DNA from 2 places in the Anoxybacillus sp. MB8 genome. Region 2 is predicted to be linked to the other one. Evidence: a T-box and tRNA genes for the amino acid it is inferred to sense, from the RefSeq annotation. Region 2 holds a T-box; the other holds one or more tRNA genes.
What was found. A T-box is a leader RNA that pairs with one kind of tRNA and senses whether it is charged. The one in region 2 lies ahead of serS (serine--tRNA ligase), so its partner is inferred to be a tRNA-Ser.

Region 1: it encodes a tRNA-Ser, which carries the amino acid that the T-box ahead of serS (serine--tRNA ligase) is inferred to sense. The anticodon was not compared.

What each region holds. Positions count from the first base shown of each region.
Region 1 is NZ_RXXX01000034.1:563-15,712, forward strand. Features, by position in the region: partial or broken gene EKC99_RS11370 (ABC transporter ATP-binding protein) at 1-342, opposite strand, end outside; gene EKC99_RS11375 (SDR family oxidoreductase) at 382-1,476, opposite strand; gene EKC99_RS11380 (oxidoreductase) at 1,637-2,500, opposite strand; gene EKC99_RS11385 (DMT family transporter) at 2,584-3,477, opposite strand; gene EKC99_RS11390 (DMT family transporter) at 3,516-4,448, opposite strand; gene arsC (arsenate reductase (thioredoxin)) at 4,622-5,038, opposite strand; gene EKC99_RS11400 (arsenic transporter) at 5,054-6,352, opposite strand; gene EKC99_RS11405 (ArsR/SmtB family transcription factor) at 6,371-6,700, opposite strand; gene EKC99_RS11410 (YrzI family small protein) at 6,906-7,046, opposite strand; gene EKC99_RS11415 (CobW family GTP-binding protein) at 7,504-8,424, shown strand; gene EKC99_RS11420 (ribonuclease H1 domain-containing protein) at 8,438-9,034, opposite strand; tRNA gene EKC99_RS11425 (tRNA-Ser) at 9,107-9,199, opposite strand; gene EKC99_RS11430 (MBL fold metallo-hydrolase) at 9,251-10,210, opposite strand; gene EKC99_RS11435 (NUDIX hydrolase) at 10,213-10,845, opposite strand; gene EKC99_RS11440 (ABC transporter permease) at 10,845-11,825, opposite strand; gene EKC99_RS11445 (ABC transporter ATP-binding protein) at 11,818-12,729, opposite strand; gene EKC99_RS11450 (SGNH/GDSL hydrolase family protein) at 12,729-13,520, opposite strand; gene glnA (type I glutamate--ammonia ligase) at 13,620-14,981, opposite strand.
Region 2 is NZ_RXXX01000055.1:762-7,066, forward strand. Features, by position in the region: gene EKC99_RS13905 (YaaC family protein) at 1-35, opposite strand, end outside; gene guaB (IMP dehydrogenase) at 152-1,618, shown strand; gene EKC99_RS13915 (D-alanyl-D-alanine carboxypeptidase family protein) at 1,759-3,036, shown strand; gene pdxS (pyridoxal 5'-phosphate synthase lyase subunit PdxS) at 3,249-4,133, shown strand; gene pdxT (pyridoxal 5'-phosphate synthase glutaminase subunit PdxT) at 4,152-4,730, shown strand; T-box leader at 4,787-5,002, shown strand; gene serS (serine--tRNA ligase) at 5,052-6,305, shown strand, end outside.

The DNA of each region.
Region 1 (15,150 bases), on a different contig from region 2:
AGGCTCATACAGCCCAATCGAAGCAAATTTTCCGCTAACAATTACCTCTTCCACCGTTTCCGATTCTAATGTAGGTTGAAATCGCTCAAACGCGCTGCTTACAAACCCGATATGTTTGCGTAGTTCTGGTAAATTTGTTTTTCCAAATCGGTGCCCTAATACGGAAACTTCTCCTTTTGATGGGTATTCATAGCCTAATAAAATATTAAGTAGCGACGTTTTTCCTGAACCATTTAACCCGAGAATGACCCATTGTTCGTTTTCTTGCACTTTCCAATGTAGACGATCTAAAATGACGCGGCCTTCTCTAATCAAAGAAACATTTTTCATCTCAACAATCATTCCTCTTCCCCCTTCTTTACAAAACTCGCGGTTAAATGCCTAATGAATCGTCAGTTGTTTCGTTGAGTTATGCCGATGTTTCCGATAATAACGCGCCATCACCGGAATGACATCGCGGAAGTCAGGGCAAGTAATCCCTGTCTTCGCTAAAGTGTTGCGTGCATTTGTTGCGTCGTATACGGACGCACATTCGAAATATTCAAGTGCTTCTTTTTCTACGTGCAACCATTTGCGAATAAAAGAAAACGACATCGCCCATTTGGCAAGACAAAGCGGTAGTATTCCTTTCGGTTCTTTCCCGAGATATTCTGTCATCATCATCCGATAAATGTCTCTCATTTTGTACGGGTTCGGATCGGTTAAATGATACGTTTGGCCAATCGCTTCGTCCGTATGTGCCAAATAGAGCGTTGCCTCGATAATGTAGTCAACCGGAACAAAATTTCCTTGTGCCTCACCTTTTCCAAGATAAGGAATGAAAGGGAGGAACTTCAGACGCTCAAACATATTGAGCATAAAGTACAAACCATCAAATTTCATTGTTTCTCCGGTTTTTGAATGACCAACCACAATACCAGGGCGAATAATCGTCGTTGGCACGTTGTGCGCTACTTCTCGTACAGCTACTTCTGCAAGAAATTTCGTTTCTTCATAATGGTTTTTAAACGCCTGCCCTTTGTCAAGTTCATGCTCGAAAATCACCCCTTGCCGCGTTCCTGATACGTATGCCGTGCTAAAATATACATAACGCTGCAAATGTGTAAGGAAGGAAACCCATTCGTTTACTTGTTTTGTTCCCTCTACGTTGACCATTCGAGCAATGTCCTCAGGAACGGCCAAATCGTAAATAGCTGCAAGATGGAACACGTGGGTGACCGATTGTGCCAACATGTGAAGTTGTTTTTCTGAGAGAGAAAGGTTCGACTTCGTAATATCTCCTTCGACGATCTCCCATTTCGCCTGTGGAAAATGAGTGGAAGAACAAATTCTTTCTTTTTCTGCCATCGCTTTCTCTTTCATAGAAGGCAGAACCAATGTATATATTTTTTCTGGAGCCCATTTCGCAATCAGCTCCTCAAGCAACATCGACGAAATAAATCCTGGAAATCCGGTAAAAAAATAAACATTCCCCACCTCTTTCGCCTCCTGCTTAATTCTTGCTCTAAAGCGTTTTGTCAATCAATTTTCAACGATTTAAAACTCCTACTTCCAAATGTATGTTTCCTGTAGCTGCAGGTTATCAATTTTATTAAAATCATAGAATAATGATAAAGAGATTTTAATAAAGTGGTACTTATTTTTGTTTAAACGATTTCATGACAATCCATTCCCACCACTTCCACGGCAACCAGTTTTTCAGCCTTAACGTCAATGTGACCCCTCTCCCTACGGGGTAGCGCAAACGAGGAGTCGGCGATTGGACGACTTTGATTATTTGCCTAATGACTTCGTCAGGAGGTGATGCTGTTTTGGCTACTCGATTCACGTATTGCATAATGGTTTTCATTTCTTTTTCATATGGCGAACCTGAACGGACGGACACTCCTTGCAGTCCTTTCGACCAAATGTTTGTTTTGAATGACCCAGGCTCAATTAAGACGACATATACTCCGTACGGCAACATCTCTAAACGAAGCGATTCGCTAAATCCTTCGACAGCGAATTTCGAGGCGACATATGGACCCATCGCCGGAAAACCGACTCGCCCGCTAATGCTGCTAATGTTAATAATCTTACCGCTCCGTTGCGTTCGCATAATTGGCAAAACAGCTTTTGTGACGGCAACTAACCCAAAAAAGTTCGTCGCAAACTGGCGCTCCCACTCTTCAATTGTGAGTTCCTCGACAAAACCGCCAACGGCAAACCCTGCGTTGTTAACTAATACATCAATCCGTCCGTAGCGATTGATGACATCGTGCATGACCGATTCTACCGCAGCGAAATCGGTGACATCGAGAGATATGACTTCTATCCGATCGTACACGCCAGCTTCACGCGCCACTGTCGCAAGCATTTCTTTATTTTGCATGTTTCGCATCGAAGCAATGACTCGATATCCTTCGCGCGCAAGTGCAACGCTTACGAGTAGCCCAAACCCGCTCGAGGCTCCTGTCACTAGCGCCACCGACGGGGAGTTTACATTTTGATTCACAACCATCCTCCTCGCTACGATAAAGACATATGTATTGAAATTAGATAACGATAGGTAATATTCCTGCCATTTTAAAAAATCGACCCCCATCACGCACTGATGGAGGTCGATTTTTTCTTTGGCTTAAGTTCTTTTGTTGTGACAACAAGCATAGCTCCACTCAACACAATCAGTCCCCCGATCATTTGGATAGACGATATGCTTTCATGTAAAAATACCATTGATAGAAGAAACGTCACGATCGGTTCGATCATACTTAAAATCGCTGCTTTTGTCGGACCGATGATATTCATTCCCGCAAAAAACGTCAGCATCGCCAAAACGCTCGAAACGAACGATGTTCCGATAATTGGAAGCCATCCTTTTGCGTCAAATTGAAAATGTAATGTTCCCGAACCAATTCCAAAAACAAAAAAAGACAAAGCGGCAAAGAGTGCGATGTAGGCACTCGCTGTAATAGGTGGAACGTGTGCGGTCACTTGATTTCCAACGATAATGTAGATTGAGTAAACAATCGCTGCTCCAACGGCTAACGCAATACCGAGCGGCTGAATTTTTCCTTCTGGTGCCCCTAATACAAGCAACATACCTAAAAAAGAAATGAGAATTGCGATGATGATGTGCTTTGTTAGCTTTTCTTGATTAATAAAAAACGAAAAAATGGCGACAAATATTGGGTTTAAATACAGCAATAAGGCAGCAAGTGAAGATGGAATATATTTTACTGACTGAAAATAAAAAGAAGATTGCATCATATAGAAAATGCCACCTAGTAAAAATAAATACAATAAATGTGACCGCGAAACCTTCCAGTTTTTTTCTTTTAACCATAAGTACAGAAAAAAGAAGAGCGCAGCCAATGCAAAACGTAAAAACAACAAGGTCGTCACAGTGACACCGCTGTCGTATGCGTATAATGCAAAAATGGGAATAAACGCAAATCCCGTTGCCGATAACAATATAAGTCCATATCCTTTCCACATGTTCCTTACACCTCAAATGTAATCATTTTTCACGAGAATCATATGTTCGCTCCTTTTTTGATGAGGGAGAACATCGCTTTTTCTTGTTTGCTGTAAATGTTAAACAAAATACCGCTAAATACAAACGCCGCTCCAACGATATGGGTCATTGATAAATGTTCATTAAAAAAGATCGTTCCCATCACCGTAGCAGAAATAGGCATCACATTAATGAAAACCGAAGCGGTTGAAGCTCCTACTTTTTGAATACCATTATACCACCAAACGAAGCTGATAGCCGAAACGACAACAGCAACGTATAAAACGCTTAACCACACATCCCATCCACTCATTTTGACAGATGTAAAAGAAGTATAGTATAGCGCAAACGGTGCTAAAAATAACGTTCCAAAACCTGTTGCGTACGTTGTTGCCGCAAGTGGACTATATGTTTTCATTGCCACTTTTCCGATAACAGAGTATGTACTCCAGCTGAGACATGCCCCCGCTAGCACGAGATCGATCGGAGCAACACCGATTTCGATAAGTACGGACGGATGACCGTTTGTAATAATATATACAGCCCCAAATACAGCGAGCAACATACCAAATATACTTCTTCCGTTCAATTTTTCCTTCAAAAATAGTGCAGACAACAATGTAATCAATGGGGCATTGACTGCAATGACTAATGAGCTTTTAACAATTGGTGCATATTTTGTAGCTATAAAAAAGAAAATGTTGTATAAAAACACTCCCGTTAAACCGAGGAGCGCTAACACGATCCAATCTTTTTTCGTCGGAGTTGGTCTATTCGGTTCTTTCCAGTACAATAATGGGAACAAAATCAAACTAGCACCGAAAAAGCGAAAAAAAGCAACTGACACAGGATGTAAAGTCGTCGTTGCGATTTTTCCAGCAACAAAGGCACCACCCCAAATCGTAGCAGTTAAAAACAAAAGAATATACGTTTTTAAATTTTTTACTGACACAAAAACATCGCTCCCTTATTCGTAAAATATATATCGTTTAGGGTGGATAACAAGGAAAACAACAAAAACTATACTTTAATCATTTTATGCTCTTTTTTATCTGAAAACAATATATTTTCGTTATATTAAGAAAAGAAGCCAGGACGTTTCCTCCCGACTTCTTTTTTTTCCTCTTATTCTCCTGTTTCGGCAAATCGTTTAATTCGTGCACCAATTTCATCACGGACGCGTTGAAAGACGGCCCATTTTTCTTCTTCTGTTCCTTCTGCTTTTGCTGGATCGTCAAATCCCCAATGAACACGTTTGACATGCGGTGGTGTGACTGGACAATGATCAGCCGCATGTCCACATAATGTAACGACTAAATCGGCTCTGTTTAAAATCTCTTCATTGATAATGTCTGATGTTTGATTTGAAATATCGATCCCTACTTCTTTCATCGCTTTGACTGCATTTGGATTTAAACCGTGGGCCTCAATGCCAGCACTATATACTTCCCATTCATCACCGAGATATTTTTTTGCCCATCCTTCTGCCATTTGGCTACGGCAAGAGTTCCCTGTACATAAGAAATAAATTACTTTTTTCATCTCAATCGACTCCTTTTAATGAATAATAAGTAACCATATATATAACCCAACGAGAGTAACAAATAACGTTGGGATGGTTAAAATGAAACCATTTTTTAAATAAGTGCCCCACGTGATTTTTACTCCTTTTGTTGAAAGCACATGTAACCAAAGAAGTGTGGCAAGCGAACCGATCGGTGTAATTTTCGGTCCTAAGTCTGAGCCAATCACATTTGCATAAATTAGCGCTTCTCGAACGATTCCCGTCGTATTCGTATCAGCTATCGCTAGCGCATCAATCATGACGGTTGGCATATTATTCATAACAGATGATAAGATAGCTGCGATAAATCCCATGGCAATCGTCGCCATAAACAGTCCTTGATTCGCAGCCGCTTCGATCATATCAGCTAGAATGTTCGTCAATCCGACGTTACGTAATCCGTAGACAACAACATACATCCCGATCGAGAAAAAGACGACAGCCCATGGCGCCCCCTTTAATATTTGCTTCACATGTACAGCCGGACTACGTCTTCCCATCCATAAAAACAATAACGCGACAGCACCAGCAATAAACGAAACAGGGATATTTACAAATTCACCGACAAAATAACCGACTAATAAAACCGCAAGAACGATCCAAGACAATCGAAACATGCGCACGTCTTTAATCGCTTCGTATGGTTGTTTGACATGCGATAAATCATAACGTTTCGGAATGTCTTTTCGAAAATATAAGTAAAGTACCCCGATGCTCGCTGCGAGCGAGAAAAAGTTTGGCACAATCATACGCGATGCGTACTCAGCAAAACTAATATGGAAGAAGTCCGCAGAGACAATATTGACAAGATTGCTTACAATAAGTGGCAAAGATGTTGTGTCTGCAATAAATCCACTCGCTAAGATGAATGGTAATACGTTTCGTTCATCAAACTGCAATGCACGTACCATGGCTAATACAATCGGTGTTAAGATGAGTGCAGCGCCGTCGTTTGCGAAAAACGCTGCCACAAGTGCGCCGAGAATAGAGACGAATATAAACATGTTCATCCCATTTCCTTTAGCCGCACGCGCCATATGTAACGCTGCCCATTCGAAGAAGCCAATTTCATCTAAAATTAAAGAAATGATAATGATCGCAATAAAAGCAAGCGTCGCATTCCAAACAATGTTTGTTACATCTATAACATCTTGGAAATCAACGACTCCAACAAGCAACGCTAATAAGGCGCCCCCGCAGGCAGACCAACCAATGGATAAATTGCGCGGTTGCCAAATGACAAAAACGAGGGTAATAAGAAAAATCAGTGATGCAAGAATAACGGAAAGCAAAAAACCACTCCTCTCTTTTTATTCACACTGCATACGCATTCCTTTTTCCTCAAGTTGACGAATGTGCTCTTTTGGATCTGGCAAATAAGCAAAAATGCTTTGCATCATTGGATAAAACTCATGTTTTTTATTTAGTGAATAAAATACCCACTGCGCTTTTTTTGATTCTTTTACTAAACCGTTGTCTTTTAATTTTCGTAAATGTTGACTAATGGCTGGCTGGCTCATTTGTAACATGTCAACAAGCTCACATACACAGCAGTCTGTTTCGTTCAATATACTGATAATCATCAGTCTAGTCTTATCGCCTAGTAACTTTAACATATTTGCAACTTCTTCGTGATACATATACCTCCCTCCTTCATCCGTTAATCATTATATAATCATATACTTATATGAACAAGTAAAGATTTTGTAAAGAAAAAAGAGCTGATCTATAAGATCAACTCTTGTCGCGTAAAACTAATCGTCATCTACCGTCCAAGTCACATTTGTTTTCGAGCGTTGCTGTTCCATTTTTCATTCCCCCTTCAACATGTATTTGTTTTCCAAATTAAAACAATTGATACATTGAACATTTTCGATCCATCATCTCTTCTTCAAGTTGATGAATGAGCTGTTCTTGCTTTATTTCTTCAGCCGTCCATATTCGTCGTTGAATAGAAATCGTTAAGAAAAATAAATGAAACTTCATCGCTTGCTCACCTCCTTTCAATAAAAAATCCGCAAGAGAAGATCCCTTTGCGGATTGAAAATAAAAGCCGCAAGGAACAGTACCTTCCTTGCGGCATGTGAGCGCTTATGAAAAGATCAATGATCTTCACACGGGAAGGTTGGACCAGTCTTTCTTTGTTCGATGTTCGATTGTGCAATATGCTACTGTCATTGTCGTCATGGTCCTTCCCTCCTTTTCAAATGATTGGATATAGTAAATTATATACATGATAAGATAAGTTTGTAAATAGATGATAAAAATTTTTCCAAAAAGATTACAAAGATATGTATATGAAAGAAAACAAAAGGTATGCAAGGACAGATGCATCATTTTTTCTCTTCTAAGCAAATTGCCCATCGATGCACGATATATTTTTCTTGTGCTATGTATTACTTTTGACTATGATCAAAAAAGAACATGTAGAAAGGAGAACTTTATGAAACATACAGACATATACATCTTATCTGGATTTCTCGGAAGTGGTAAAACGACATTATTAAAGCGACTACTACAAAATGAAAAAGAGCGTGGACGGAAAGTGGCTGTGGTAATGAATGAAATCGGTCAAGTATCTATTGATTCGCATGCCGTTTCAGAAGATGCTGTGTTAAGCGAATTATTAAGCGGCTGTGTATGTTGCACCATTCAAGATCAATTTGAAGTAGAACTTCATTCACTTCTTCAACAACATGAGTTAGACGTCATTTATGTTGAAACGACAGGGGTAGCTCATCCTGTTGAAGTGCTCGATGCGTGTATGTCGCCATTGTTTGCTGATCGCATTCAAATGGGAGGCATTATTACGACAATCGACGCAACACGTTGGGTGAATCGTCAACAACTCTCCATTCCTCTGCAAATGTTGTTAAAAGAACAAGTTCGTCACGCGGATGTATTAATTGTCAATAAGACAGATATATTACGTCCAGATGAACAAGCGAAATTATCGTTTGAGTTACAAACGATCAACAGCGAAGCGCGCACAATTTTCACAACGTTTTCTAATGTACGAATCGAAGATATTCATTTGTTATCGAAGCGGATGAGAAACGAGCATGAGCGAATGAACATCGAAAGACTACGCATTCAAACATACGTACATACATTTGCAAGCCCAATTGACTTAGACGTGTTCGAACACTGGGTACGACAACTTCCTGATACTATTTACCGCATGAAAGGATTTTTACGTTTTACTCATACAAGTGGAGTTTACTCCTTTCAGTATGCATACGGTACACCGCTCTATATGAAAGAGGAAATGAATGTCCCGTTACATTTTGTTATCATCGGTGAACAATTGGATAAACAAAAACTAAAACAACAACTCGATGACATGCAAAAAGGAGAAGGTTAATATCCCTCTCCTTTCACTTTCGTCCGAAATCTGCTTTAATTTCTCCCCATTGCTCGGTTTCCCATTTCATAATTTCATTTGTATAATGGTGCGTGCGCAACCACGCTTCAGCACGCTCAACAAGTTGCCAGACACGTTCTGTTTCAGCGTTGCGAACGAGCGTTGTATTCGCCTTTTTTCCTTTTACCCATTTGATAGCTGTTGCCGAATCAGAATAAATCGGCAAACTTTTGTTTTGTTGTTGTAACCATGCTAATGCGTGAACAATGGCTAAAAACTCCCCAATGTTATTTGTTCCGATCATCGGCCCAACATGAAACAACTCTTTCCCTGTTTTCGTATGTACTCCTCGATACTCCATCCATCCTGGATTTCCGCTACATGCCGCATCTACGCAAATGCTTTCCTCTACATAGTTTGTTGCATGCGCTTTATTTTTTTTCGTTCGGTTTACAAACGGACTAGACGCAAATGCTTGTTCTGCTTCTTCTTTCGATGGAAATGAGCGATATTTCGCCCCCGGAACGCCAATAACGTACGGTTTACACTCGTCCCAAGAAGAAAAAATGCCTGTTTTCGCCCCTTCCCAAACGACATAATATTTTTTCAAATTGTCACATCCTCGCAATTGAAATAAAGAAACAAAGTTGAAGATCACAAAGAAGGAATAAAAGAGGAGATATGGCGGAGGAGGGGGGATTCGAACCCCCGCGGGCTTTGACACCCCTATCGGTTTTCGAGACCGACCCCTTCAGCCGGACTTGGGTACTCCTCCGTATGAGTGGGGTGCCAAAGAAATTATAGCGAAAACATGATTTGTCGTCAATTACCTTTTTTGTTTTTCTATATAGTCAACAAGACCCATTGCACACACTTGTAAGTCGAGCTGAAGTATTTTATATACATCGGCATCATCAGGTACTTGCTGTTTGCGCAAAAATGTTTGGATATGATCAAATAAACGATTGGACACAGCCTCTGTTTTTTCTGTAAAAGATAGATTCATTTGTTCATTTACAACATCATAACCGATTTGCACAAAGAGCGGTAACCAGTAATGAAGTTGATTCCAAACTACTTGTGTATGTGTTGACATACCAAAATGGCCAAAATATATACGATCTGGACGTAACGTCATAAATCTTTCAATCGATGTGCGCATCGCTTCGGGATCAAATTGATTTGGCGATGTAGACGGCAGGTATAACTCAACACCGTACGAAAGCAATTGAGGGTAAAAGACACCGGCTGTATCACCTGTAAAAATGCCGTTACTTGTTTGATCATAAATAGAGAAATGGTGATTCGCATGCCCCGGTGTATGAAGAAACGTTAGTGTACGATTTTTTCCAATTTGTAACGTTTCTCCATCTTCTTTTACAATTAATCGGTCTTCAGGAATTGGAACAATCGGGTCAAATAAAGCGTCAAACGATTGGCCATAAACGGCTTTTGCCCCTGCAATGAGACGAGACGGGTCAGCTAAATGGCGCATGCCTTTTGGATGAACGAATACGCGAGCATTTGGACAATGTTGTAGTAACATCCCCGCCCCACCAGCATGATCTAAATGAATATGTGTAACGATAATGTTTTTTACGTCGTGTAAATCAATAGAGATTGCTTCTAGTCCTTTAAGTAAATGCGGGATAGAAGGGCTCGCACTTGTTTCGATAATCGTCACTTCTTCTTCATGAAAAACATATGCTCCTGTTCGCTGGGCAGTTTGTAGATCATATAAATCAATAAGTGAAATGCCAAATCCTAAATCAACAGGTTGTCCCATACTCATTCTCCCCTCATCTGTTCAATAAGTCTAACGAAATGATACACAATTTTTGCGGTTAATCCCCAAATGACTTTGTCTTTGTAGTAATAAAAATGTTCTTCGATTTGCCTTGGTCGCCAATTATACTGTCTTCCTCCAGGAATATCGTCAAATGGGAAATCGTCTTCGGGCTTTGGTTCGAATTGAACACGATATATTTTTGGTTTCGTTTCAATAAAAAAAGATAACGGGACGGTAAATACATCTTCCACTTCTTTTTTATTGATTTGCATGTGTGCGTTATTCACAAATGCAACAAACGGATAAATGACCATACCAAACGGTGAAAGCACATAATCAAGTGGAACGACATGTGTAATATGTTCTTTTTCAATCCCCAACTCTTCACATGTTTCCCGAATGGCTGTTTCTTGTGGACTTTGATCACACGGATCCATTTTTCCACCCGGAAAACAAATTTCACCTGGCTGTCGACGCAATTGAAATGAACGCACTTCAAATAAGACAAATGTATCATCGTGTTGACGGATGAGTGGAAGAAGAACAGCATATGTAGCGTATTTGTCGAAATCCATAACCGTTGGTGTTCGGTGTCGTAATGCATCCATGACCGTATAAATCTTTTTTTTCATTAGTAAACATCCCTTTTCGTAAATACATAAAAAGAAACGATCAGTGCACCAAGCGCCCAAACGGCGAGCACAGTCATTGAAAAGGAAAGTGTCATCCCATCAATCGGTGGCGCCGTTCCACTAACATAACTTGTGAGTCGTAAATTTACCATAAATAAATATTTCGCAGACTCCCACGATGATACCATGCTTGATAAAATCGCACCTGAAATAAGGGCAGCAAGCATAATTCCCATCACCGCGGCTGTACTACGTATTAATACGGACAACATAAACGTAAGCGTACCGACGACGAGCGAAACAAAAAAAGCAAGCCCGAATTCAATAAGTAAGTATTTCCATTGCGGAATAAGATGAACAGCTGTTGTATTTAGTTCTTCACCTTGAACCGAAAATCCTGTTAAAAGCGGCAAATTCCATCCACCATATCCAAATACAATGCCAGAGATAGCGTATGATAATAGAGCGACAGAAAATACGATAAACGACGTAGATAAAATCATCGCTATATATTTGCTCATTAAAACTTTCCATCGTTTCACAGGACGTGTCAACAACAGCTTGATTGTTCCTCCACTTGCCTCTGATGAAACGAGATCAGCTGCAATGACCATAACGAGAAGCGGTAAAAATAACTCAATGGAGTTTTCAATAAACATGCGCATAAATGTTGGAGCACCCGGTGCCATCGGATTAATATCGTTGTCTAAATAATATTGTTGTTGCTGTAAACGGATTTTAAGAAACTTTTTCCATTCCTCAGAAATGCCTGTTGAGTTTAATCGGTTTTGTGTGTCGATGATTTGTTGTTGTAGCTGTGTGCGCCAATCTGTCGTTCCGATCCGTTCTCGAATCGTTTCGATTTGTTTAAATTGCGCGTATGTAAATAAGCTAACGAGAACAGCAACGATCGCTGCGATAATAAACAAGCGTTTTTTACGAACAATTTTTAACATTTCATTGTATACAAGATTAATCAATCGTTTCCCCTCCCGTTAATTCAATAAATAAGTCTTCTAGTGTTGGAAGTTTGCGTTCAATTCCACTGACATATATCCCTGCTTCAATTAAACGAGCATTGCAACGCGCAATCGTTTCGTTTGATTCATACATTGTCACGAGCGCTCCATCTTTTTCACCAAGCACAGTCGTTTCATTTTGTAGTATTTGTTTTGCTTTATCTACCGGATCAACGCTCCAATATGTCCGAGCTTGTTCTTGTAGCAAATGTTCGACCGTATCAATACGAATAATCTCTCCTTTAGACATAATCGCCACACGGTCACACATGAGTTGTATTTCACTCAATAAATGCGATGAGACGAGCACACTTAACTGTTCTTTTTCAGCAAGCGAGCGAATAAACTGTCTCATTTCACGAATGCCGACAGGATCTAAACCGTTTGTTGGTTCGTCTAAAATAAGCACCGTCGGTTTTCCAAGTAGCGCTTGCGCAATACCGAGGCGTTGACGCATGCCGAGTGAATACGTACGAACAAGATCATGGATCCGATTTTGTAGACCGACGAGTTCAACCACTTCTTGAATGCGATGAGCTGTAATTCCTGGAACCATTCGTGCGAAGTGTTCAAGATTTTCCCAACCGCTTAAATACGGATAAAGTTCAGGGTTTTCAACGATACACCCTATATGTTGGATCGCTTTTGTAAATTGTTTTTGTAAATCATAGCCGCAAATTGAAATCGTTCCAGATGTCGGTCGAATTAATCCGACGAGCATGCGAATAGTCGTTGTTTTTCCTGCGCCGTTTGGACCTAAGAAGCCGAACACTTCCCCTTTTTTTAACGAAAACGAAAGTCCTTTAATAATTTCTTTTTTTCCGATTGTTTTTCGTACATGTTGTACAACTAACGTTTCTTCCATTATTCTTCTCCTTTCGTGAACGTAATAAGTGAGGCAACACGTTCACCGATTCGTTTATATCCTTCTTTATTAGGATGGAATTTATCTGTATATAAATAGTCGTTTACTTGTAGTTCAAACAAATCATATGTCGGAACACAAATGATGAATTGATAGTCCGCTGCTACTTCAGATGCCACATAATTCCAACTACGTACAACGGCAGATGTTTCTTTCCCATTATCTAAATCATTGAACGGATTATATAAAGCAATGTAAAATACGGGCGCTTCGTTGTTTACTGTGCGAACAAGCTGAAAAATTGTACGTAGCTGTTGGGCAAATTTCTCTTTTTCTTTTTCTAATTGCGTAGTGGATAAGTCTCTCAATGCTTCGCCACCGCGAAATAAGTCGTTTCCTCCAATCGTCATTAAAATGATGTCGGCTTCTTTTAATTGACGTTGCACTTCTTTTTGTTTGAGTTGGCCAATCAATTGTGCAGATCGTTGTCCTTTAATAGCTAAATTGGTGAATTGGACATGTTGATTTGTCCGTTTTTTTAGTTCATCTACAACATAGCCAACATATCCTTTTCCTGTTTCATCTCCCGTCCCGCGCGTTAATGAATCGCCAAGTGCGACAATGGAAAGCGCATCGTTTTTCTTTGTGTTTGACGTTGTTTGCTTTGGTTGTTTTACTGAGGAAGCTTCGTAAAAAAATTGGTCTTGAATAGTGACGATTAAGCCGATAGCCCATAGCAATGTTGTTGCAGCACAAATCGCCACAATCATCCCGATGATTCGTTTAGACACAATACCACCCTTTCGTTATGTTCTATGTATCATCATAAACGATTTGTTGTTTAAACACATAATGAAAACATGCAAAAAAGCGAGCACAATCGCTCGCTTTTAAAATTTTGCTTGATAATGTTCAATTTCCCAAGCATGAACAGCTGTTCGATAGCTATCCCATTCGTTCTTTTTCATTGCGATATACTCGTTAAATACATGGTCGCCTAATGTATGACGTCCAATCGTTCCATTTTCTAATTCTTCAATCGCTTTCCCTAAACTACCTGGAAGGTTTTCGATACGAAGCTCTTTACGACGTTCATTCGTCATATGGAAAATATCTTCGTCGATTGGTGCTGGGCAAGTGAGCTCTTTTTCTACTCCATCAAGCCCTGCCTCAGCAATAACTGCAAACGCTAAATACGGATTAGCAGATGGATCTGGACAACGAAGTTCAACGCGTGTTGCTAATCCTCGTTTTGCAGGGATGCGAATTAATGCGGAGCGGTTTGATGCCGACCACGCAATATAACAAGGCGCTTCATATCCTGGGACGAGACGTTTATATGAGTTTACTAATGGATTCGTAATGGCTGCGAAACTTTTTACGTTGTGCAATAAACCAGCAATAAATTGATATGCCGTTTCAGATAATTGATTGTCATCCGATGGATCAAAAAACGCATTTTCTCCATCTTTAAATAGCGAAATGTTTACGTGCATACCTGAACCGTTAATACCGAAAATCGGCTTTGGCATAAATGTGGCATGCAATCCGTATTTTTTAGCAATCGTTTTTACAACCCATTTATATGTTGTTGCATTATCAGCGGAACTAAGCGCATCCGCATATTTAAAGTTAATTTCATGTTGACCTTCAGCCACTTCATGATGCGAAGCCTCAATCGTAAATCCCATTGCTTTTAATGCACGATAAATGTCTAAGCGAACTCGTTCACCGAGATCTTTTGGTGATGGCTCAAAATAGCCACCGTTATCTTGAGGTGTTGTTGTCGGATTTCCATTTTCATCTGTTTTAAACAAGAAAAACTCTAATTCAGGACCAACGGAGATCGTATATCCTTTTTGTTTCGCTCGTTCAACTGTTTTTTTCAATACGTTACGTGGATCGCCATCAAATAACGTTCCGTCTGGATTCATCACAGAGCAAAGAAAACGTGCTTCTGCATACCCCGCTTCTACTGTCCATGGTAGTACTGCAAATGTTTGTAAATCAGGAAGTAAATATAAGTCTGAGCGATTGATTGGCGAAAAACCTTTGATAGAAGATCCATCAAACATTATTTTTCCTTCTACTACATCATCTAGTTGTTCCGCTGTCACTGTGACGTGCTTTAAAACACCTTCAATATCAACAAATTGTAAATGTAATAGTTCAACATGTTTTTGTTTGATGATTTCTTTAATTTGTTCAAGCGTCGAAGTGTTTGTTTGTTCAGAGACGAGTAGTTCACTCATGTCACATTACCTCACATTCTTATGTATATTTTTATAACATGAGTTTATTATATGGAATCATTCATCATTTTTCAATAGTTTTTTATCAAATTTTCTGTATTTTTATTAAGAAAAGCGCAAAGCGCCGCCTATCGGCGAAGAGCGCACAAGCCCCACCGAGGAGGCTGTC
Region 2 (6,305 bases):
TGTACAAAATTAGATGAGTAAAATACTTCCCACATCGTATATTCTCCTTATACAATTGATCGAATTATCTAACATTTTCGTGTTTTCTTGACAGAAAAAAGCGAAGTTGATACTCTACTAATTAATATTTCCAAAGTGAGGGGGAAAAACAATGTGGGAAACAAAATTTGCGAAAGAAGGATTAACATTTGATGACGTCCTTTTAATCCCAGCCAAGTCAGAAGTGTTGCCTCGTGATGTCGATTTAACAGTTGAACTAAGTAAAACGTTAAAATTGAATATCCCGATTATTAGTGCAGGAATGGATACGGTAACCGAAGCGGAAATGGCGATTGCAATGGCACGCCAAGGAGGATTAGGAATTATTCATAAAAACATGTCAATTGAACAACAGGCGGAACAAGTCGATAAAGTAAAACGTTCTGAAAGCGGTGTAATTACGGATCCTTTCTTTTTAACTCCTGAACATCAAGTATATGACGCGGAACATTTAATGAGTAAATATCGGATTTCAGGTGTTCCGATCGTCAACAATGCGGAAGAACAAAAGCTCGTTGGAATTATTACGAATCGCGATTTACGCTTTATTCAAGATTACTCAATGAAAATTTCTGATGTGATGACAAAAGAAAACTTAATTACTGCCCCTGTTGGAACAACATTAGAAGAAGCGGAAAAAATTTTGCAAAAGTACAAAATTGAAAAACTCCCTCTCGTTGATGATCAAGGTGTGTTAAAGGGACTTATCACGATTAAAGATATTGAAAAAGTGATTGAATTTCCAAACGCAGCAAAAGACGCGAAAGGACGTCTTCTCGTTGGAGCAGCTGTTGGAGTGACTGCAGATACGATGTTGCGTGTGAAAAAGCTTGTGGAAGCCAATGTCGATGTTATTGTAGTTGATACAGCGCATGGTCATTCTAAAGGTGTACTTGAGACGGTACGGAAAATTCGCGACACGTATCCAACTTTAAATATTATCGCAGGAAATGTCGCGACAGCAGAGGCGACGCGCGACTTAATTGAAGCAGGAGCGAACATTATTAAAGTTGGCATTGGTCCAGGATCCATCTGTACGACACGGGTTGTCGCAGGTGTCGGCGTGCCACAAATTACAGCGATTTATGACTGTGCAACAGAAGCGCGAAAATACGGTGTAGCTATTATTGCTGATGGAGGAATTAAATATTCTGGTGATATCGTAAAAGCTTTAGCAGCTGGTGGACATGCTGTTATGCTCGGTAGCTTGCTTGCAGGCGTGTCTGAAAGCCCTGGAGAAACAGAAATTTACCAAGGTAGACGATTTAAAGTATATCGTGGGATGGGCTCAGTGGGAGCGATGGAGAAAGGAAGTAAAGATCGTTACTTCCAAGAAGATAATAAAAAATTTGTTCCAGAAGGTATTGAAGGACGAGTACCTTATAAAGGACCGCTTGCCGATACGATTTATCAACTTGTTGGGGGATTGCGTGCAGGAATGGGTTACTGTGGCACGAAAAACTTAGAAGAATTGCGAGAAAAAACGCAATTTGTGCGCATGACTGGAGCAGGATTAAGAGAAAGTCACCCTCACGATGTTCAAATTACGAAAGAAGCTCCAAACTACTCATTCATGTAATAACAACTAGACAGAGGTGGAAGATTCCTCTGTCTATTTTTTTTTACAAGAGTATGTTAAAATAACGGTTATGTAAAACAGAGTTGGAGGGTTTGAGCGTGAAAACATGGTACAAGAGCTTCATCATTTCCATCGCAGCAATGTTCTTATTTATGGTGACTTTACCGCAAAATATAAAAGCGGAAGAAGACGTACTAAATATTGAAGCAGATGCCGCTATTCTTGTTGAAGCGGAGACGGGGAAGATTTTATATCAAAAAAACATTGATGCGGTTTTAGGAATTGCTAGTATGACAAAAATGATGACGGAATACTTGTTGCTAGAGGCTATTCATGAAGGGCGCGTAAAATGGGATCAAGAATATGCAGTAAGTGAGTATGTATATCAAATTTCCCAAAAGCGCGATTTATCGAATGTTCCGTTGAGAAAAGATGGGAAATATACAGTGCGTGAACTGTATGAAGCGATGGCGATTTACTCAGCAAACGGGGCGACAGTTGCTATTGCAGAAATTGTTGGTGGTTCGGAAACAAATTTCGTTAAAATGATGAATGAAAAAGCGAAAGAGTTAGAATTAAAAGATTACAAGTTTGTCAATGCAACAGGGTTAAATAACAAAGATTTAGGAGGATTGCACCCTGCAGGTAGCGGAGATAACGAAGAAAATGTGATGTCTGCTCGTGCTGTAGCGACATTAGCATATCATTTATATCATGAGTTCCCAGAAATTTTAGAAACAGCAAGTATTCCTCGTAAGTATTTCCGAGAAGGAACAGATGACCAAATTAAAATGGATAACTGGAACTGGATGCTCCCGGGACTTGTTGCAGCATACGAAGGTGTCGATGGGATTAAAACGGGATATACAGAATTTGCAGGATATTGTTTTACAGGTACAGCAGAGCGAAATGGCATGCGCTTTATTACCGTTGTGATGAATGCGAAAACGAATGGAAAAGGTACGCATTTATCGCGCTTTGAACAGACGAGAAAAATGCTGGATTACGCGTTTAGCAACTATACGGTGCAACAATTGTATCCAAAAGGTTATATTACAAAAAAACATAAAACAGTAGCAGTAAAGAAAGGAAAAGAAAAAGAAGTTGCCATTGCAACAAAACAACCATTGTCGCTTGTCATTAAGCGAGGGGAAGAAAAAAAATATAAGCCTGTTGTCGTCATTGAAAAAGAAACGTTAACAGCTCCTGTGAAAAAAGGACAAAAAGTAGGATATATGTACGTGAAATATGAAGGAACAGATTATGGTTACTTAACAAAAGAAGGAGAAAAGGTAGAGATCGTAACAAAGCGAGCTGTAGAAAAAGCAAATGGTTTCGTTTTGGCGATGCGAGCGATTGGCGAATTGTTCAGTGATATTTGGAATGGTGCTTCAAATGCGATGAAAGGATTATTTTAAAGCTCTCTTTTTAGAGGGCTTTAAAATTTTTATTGTGATTTTTAAAAAAATTGAGTTAAAATAAAAAAATGTAGTTAGTGTTTCTATACTTTTACGTAGTAAAAACGTATGCTAGAATATGGATAGTGTACTGCAGTGATGAATAGTTGTCGCTGGATTGATTTTTCAGTACAATATCACAATAACGATATACATAATGGGAGGAATGAACGGTGGCGGTTACAGGTACAGAACGTGTAAAACGCGGAATGGCGGAAATGCAAAAAGGTGGCGTCATTATGGACGTCGTGAACGCAGAACAAGCGAAAATTGCTGAAGCAGCAGGTGCAGTAGCTGTTATGGCTCTTGAGCGTGTTCCAGCGGATATTCGTGCAGCAGGTGGCGTTGCACGCATGGCTGATCCGACTGTGATTGAAGAAGTGATGAAAGCAGTATCGATTCCAGTCATGGCGAAGGCGCGTATCGGTCATTATGTTGAAGCGCGTGTATTAGAGGCGCTTGGTGTAGATTACATCGACGAGAGCGAAGTGTTGACGCCGGCAGATGAAGAATTTCATATTGATAAACGTCAATTTACTGTACCGTTCGTATGCGGTTGTCGTGATTTAGGTGAAGCGGCTCGTCGCATTGCTGAAGGGGCATCTATGCTTCGCACAAAAGGTGAACCGGGAACAGGAAATATTGTCGAAGCTGTTCGCCATATGCGAAAAGTCAATGCTCAAGTGCGCAAAGTTGTTAGCATGAGCGAAGATGAGTTAATGACAGAGGCAAAAAACTTAGGCGCACCATTTGAAGTGCTGTTAGAAATTAAACGTCTTGGTCGTCTTCCTGTCGTTAACTTTGCAGCAGGTGGTGTCGCAACACCAGCAGATGCCGCGTTAATGATGCATTTAGGTGCTGACGGTGTATTTGTCGGTTCAGGTATTTTTAAATCAGAAAACCCTGAAAAATATGCGCGTGCTATCGTTGAAGCGACAACTCATTTCGAAGATTATGAATTAATTGCTCATTTATCAAAAGGACTAGGTGGAGCGATGAAAGGGATTGATATTTCTTCGTTGCTTCCTGAACAACGGATGCAAGAACGTGGATGGTAATATAAAGGAGCAATGAATATGACGAAAATAGGGGTACTCGGATTGCAAGGAGCCGTACGTGAACACGTACGTTCAATTGAAGCGTGTGGTGCCGAAGCGGTAGTTGTTAAAAAGGTGGAGCAACTGGCACATATTGATGGCCTTATTATTCCAGGCGGCGAAAGTACGACGATGCGTCGTTTAATGGACAAATACGGGTTTATGGAACCGCTGAAGCAATTCGCGCGTGAAGGAAAGCCAATGTTTGGAACGTGTGCAGGCTTGATTATTTTAGCCAAAAAAATTGTTGGTTACGATGAACCACACCTTGGTTTAATGGATATTACAGTCGAACGCAACTCATTCGGACGCCAACGCGAAAGTTTTGAAGCATCTTTAACAATTAAAGGTGTTGCGGACGATTTTATTGGTGTATTTATTCGAGCTCCGCACATTGTGTCCGTAGGAGACGACGTTGATGTCCTTGCGACATATGAGGACCGTATTGTCGCGGCAAGACAAGGACAATTTTTAGGATGTTCGTTTCATCCAGAATTAACGGACGATCATCGCATGACACAATATTTTATAAACATGGTTAAAGAAGCGAAAGAATAAACAGGTTGCATTTTGTTTAAACTTATAGTACATTATTTCCAAGAAAATGATATAAAGAAAAAGCGATGACAGGAACTAGTAACAAGCCCTCTTCCTTTCAGAGAGCCGATGGCTGGTGTGAATCGGCAGGAATGACTTGTGAATCCATCCTGGAGCGAAATGCTGAACGCGTGAAGTTAGTAGGCATTTCCGGTGAGAACCGTTACATGTCTCGAGTGGAAGACGCACGTCTTCAACTAGGGTGGCAACGCGGGAATACTCTCGTCCCTTTCTTTTGGGACGGGAGTTTTTTGTTTCATAAATCAAAAAGGAGGAATGACGATGTTAGACTTAAAATTTCTACGTGCCAATTTTGAGGAAGTAAAACAAAAACTTCAGCATCGTGGCGAGGACTTAACGGATTTTGAACAATTCGAGCAGCTCGATCGTCGTCGCCGTGAATTAATTGCGCAAGCGGAGGAATTGAAAAATAAGCGAAACGATGTGTCACAACAAATTGCCATCTTAAAGCGTGAGAAAAAAGACGCAGACCATCTGATTGCTGAAATGCGTGAAGTTGGCGATCGCATTAAAGTGCTTGATGATGAATTGCGAGAAGTGGAACAACAGCTTGAGACGTTGCTTTTATCAATCCCAAACGTTCCGCATGACTCTGTGCCGATTGGCGAATCAGAAGATGACAATGTAGAAATTCGTAAATGGGGAGAGCCACGTTCATTTTCTTTTGAACCGAAACCACATTGGGAAATTGCGGATCGGCTTGGAATTTTAGATTTTGAACGCGCAGCAAAAGTAACAGGAAGTCGATTTGTGTTTTATAAAGGCCTTGGAGCACGATTGGAACGTGCGTTAATTAACTTTATGTTAGACGTACATGTTGAACAGCACGGATATGAAGAAGTTTTACCACCGTACATTGTGAATCGAACAAGTATGACAGGAACAGGGCAGCTTCCGAAGTTTGAGGAAGATGCGTTCCGGATCGAGAGTGAAGATTACTTTTTAATTCCAACAGCAGAAGTTCCTGTGACTAACTTACATCGCGATGAAATTTTATCAGCGGACGATTTGCCAATTAAATATGCTGCTTATAGCGCATGTTTCCGTTCAGAAGCGGGATCGGCAGGAAGAGATACGCGCGGATTAATTCGTCAGCATCAGTTTAACAAGGTAGAGCTTGTCAAATTTGTAAAACCGGAAGATTCTTATGAAGAACTCGAAAAGTTAACAAATGATGCGGAACGTATTTTACAATTATTAGGTTTGCCGTATCGTGTGATGAGTATGTGTACAGCTGATCTAGGCTTTACTGCAGCGAAAAAATATGACATTGAAGTATGGTTGCCAAGCTATGGTACGTATCGAGAAATTTCTTCTTGCAGCAATTTTGAAGCGTTCCAAGCTCGCCGTGCAAACATTCGTTTCCGTCGAGATCCAAAAGCGAAGCCAGAACATGTGCATACGTTAAATGGATCTGGTTTAGCCATTGGACGAACAGTTGCAGCGATTTTGGAAAATTATCAACAAGAAGATGGAACTGTCGTTATTCCGGAAGTGCTTCGCCCATACATGGGA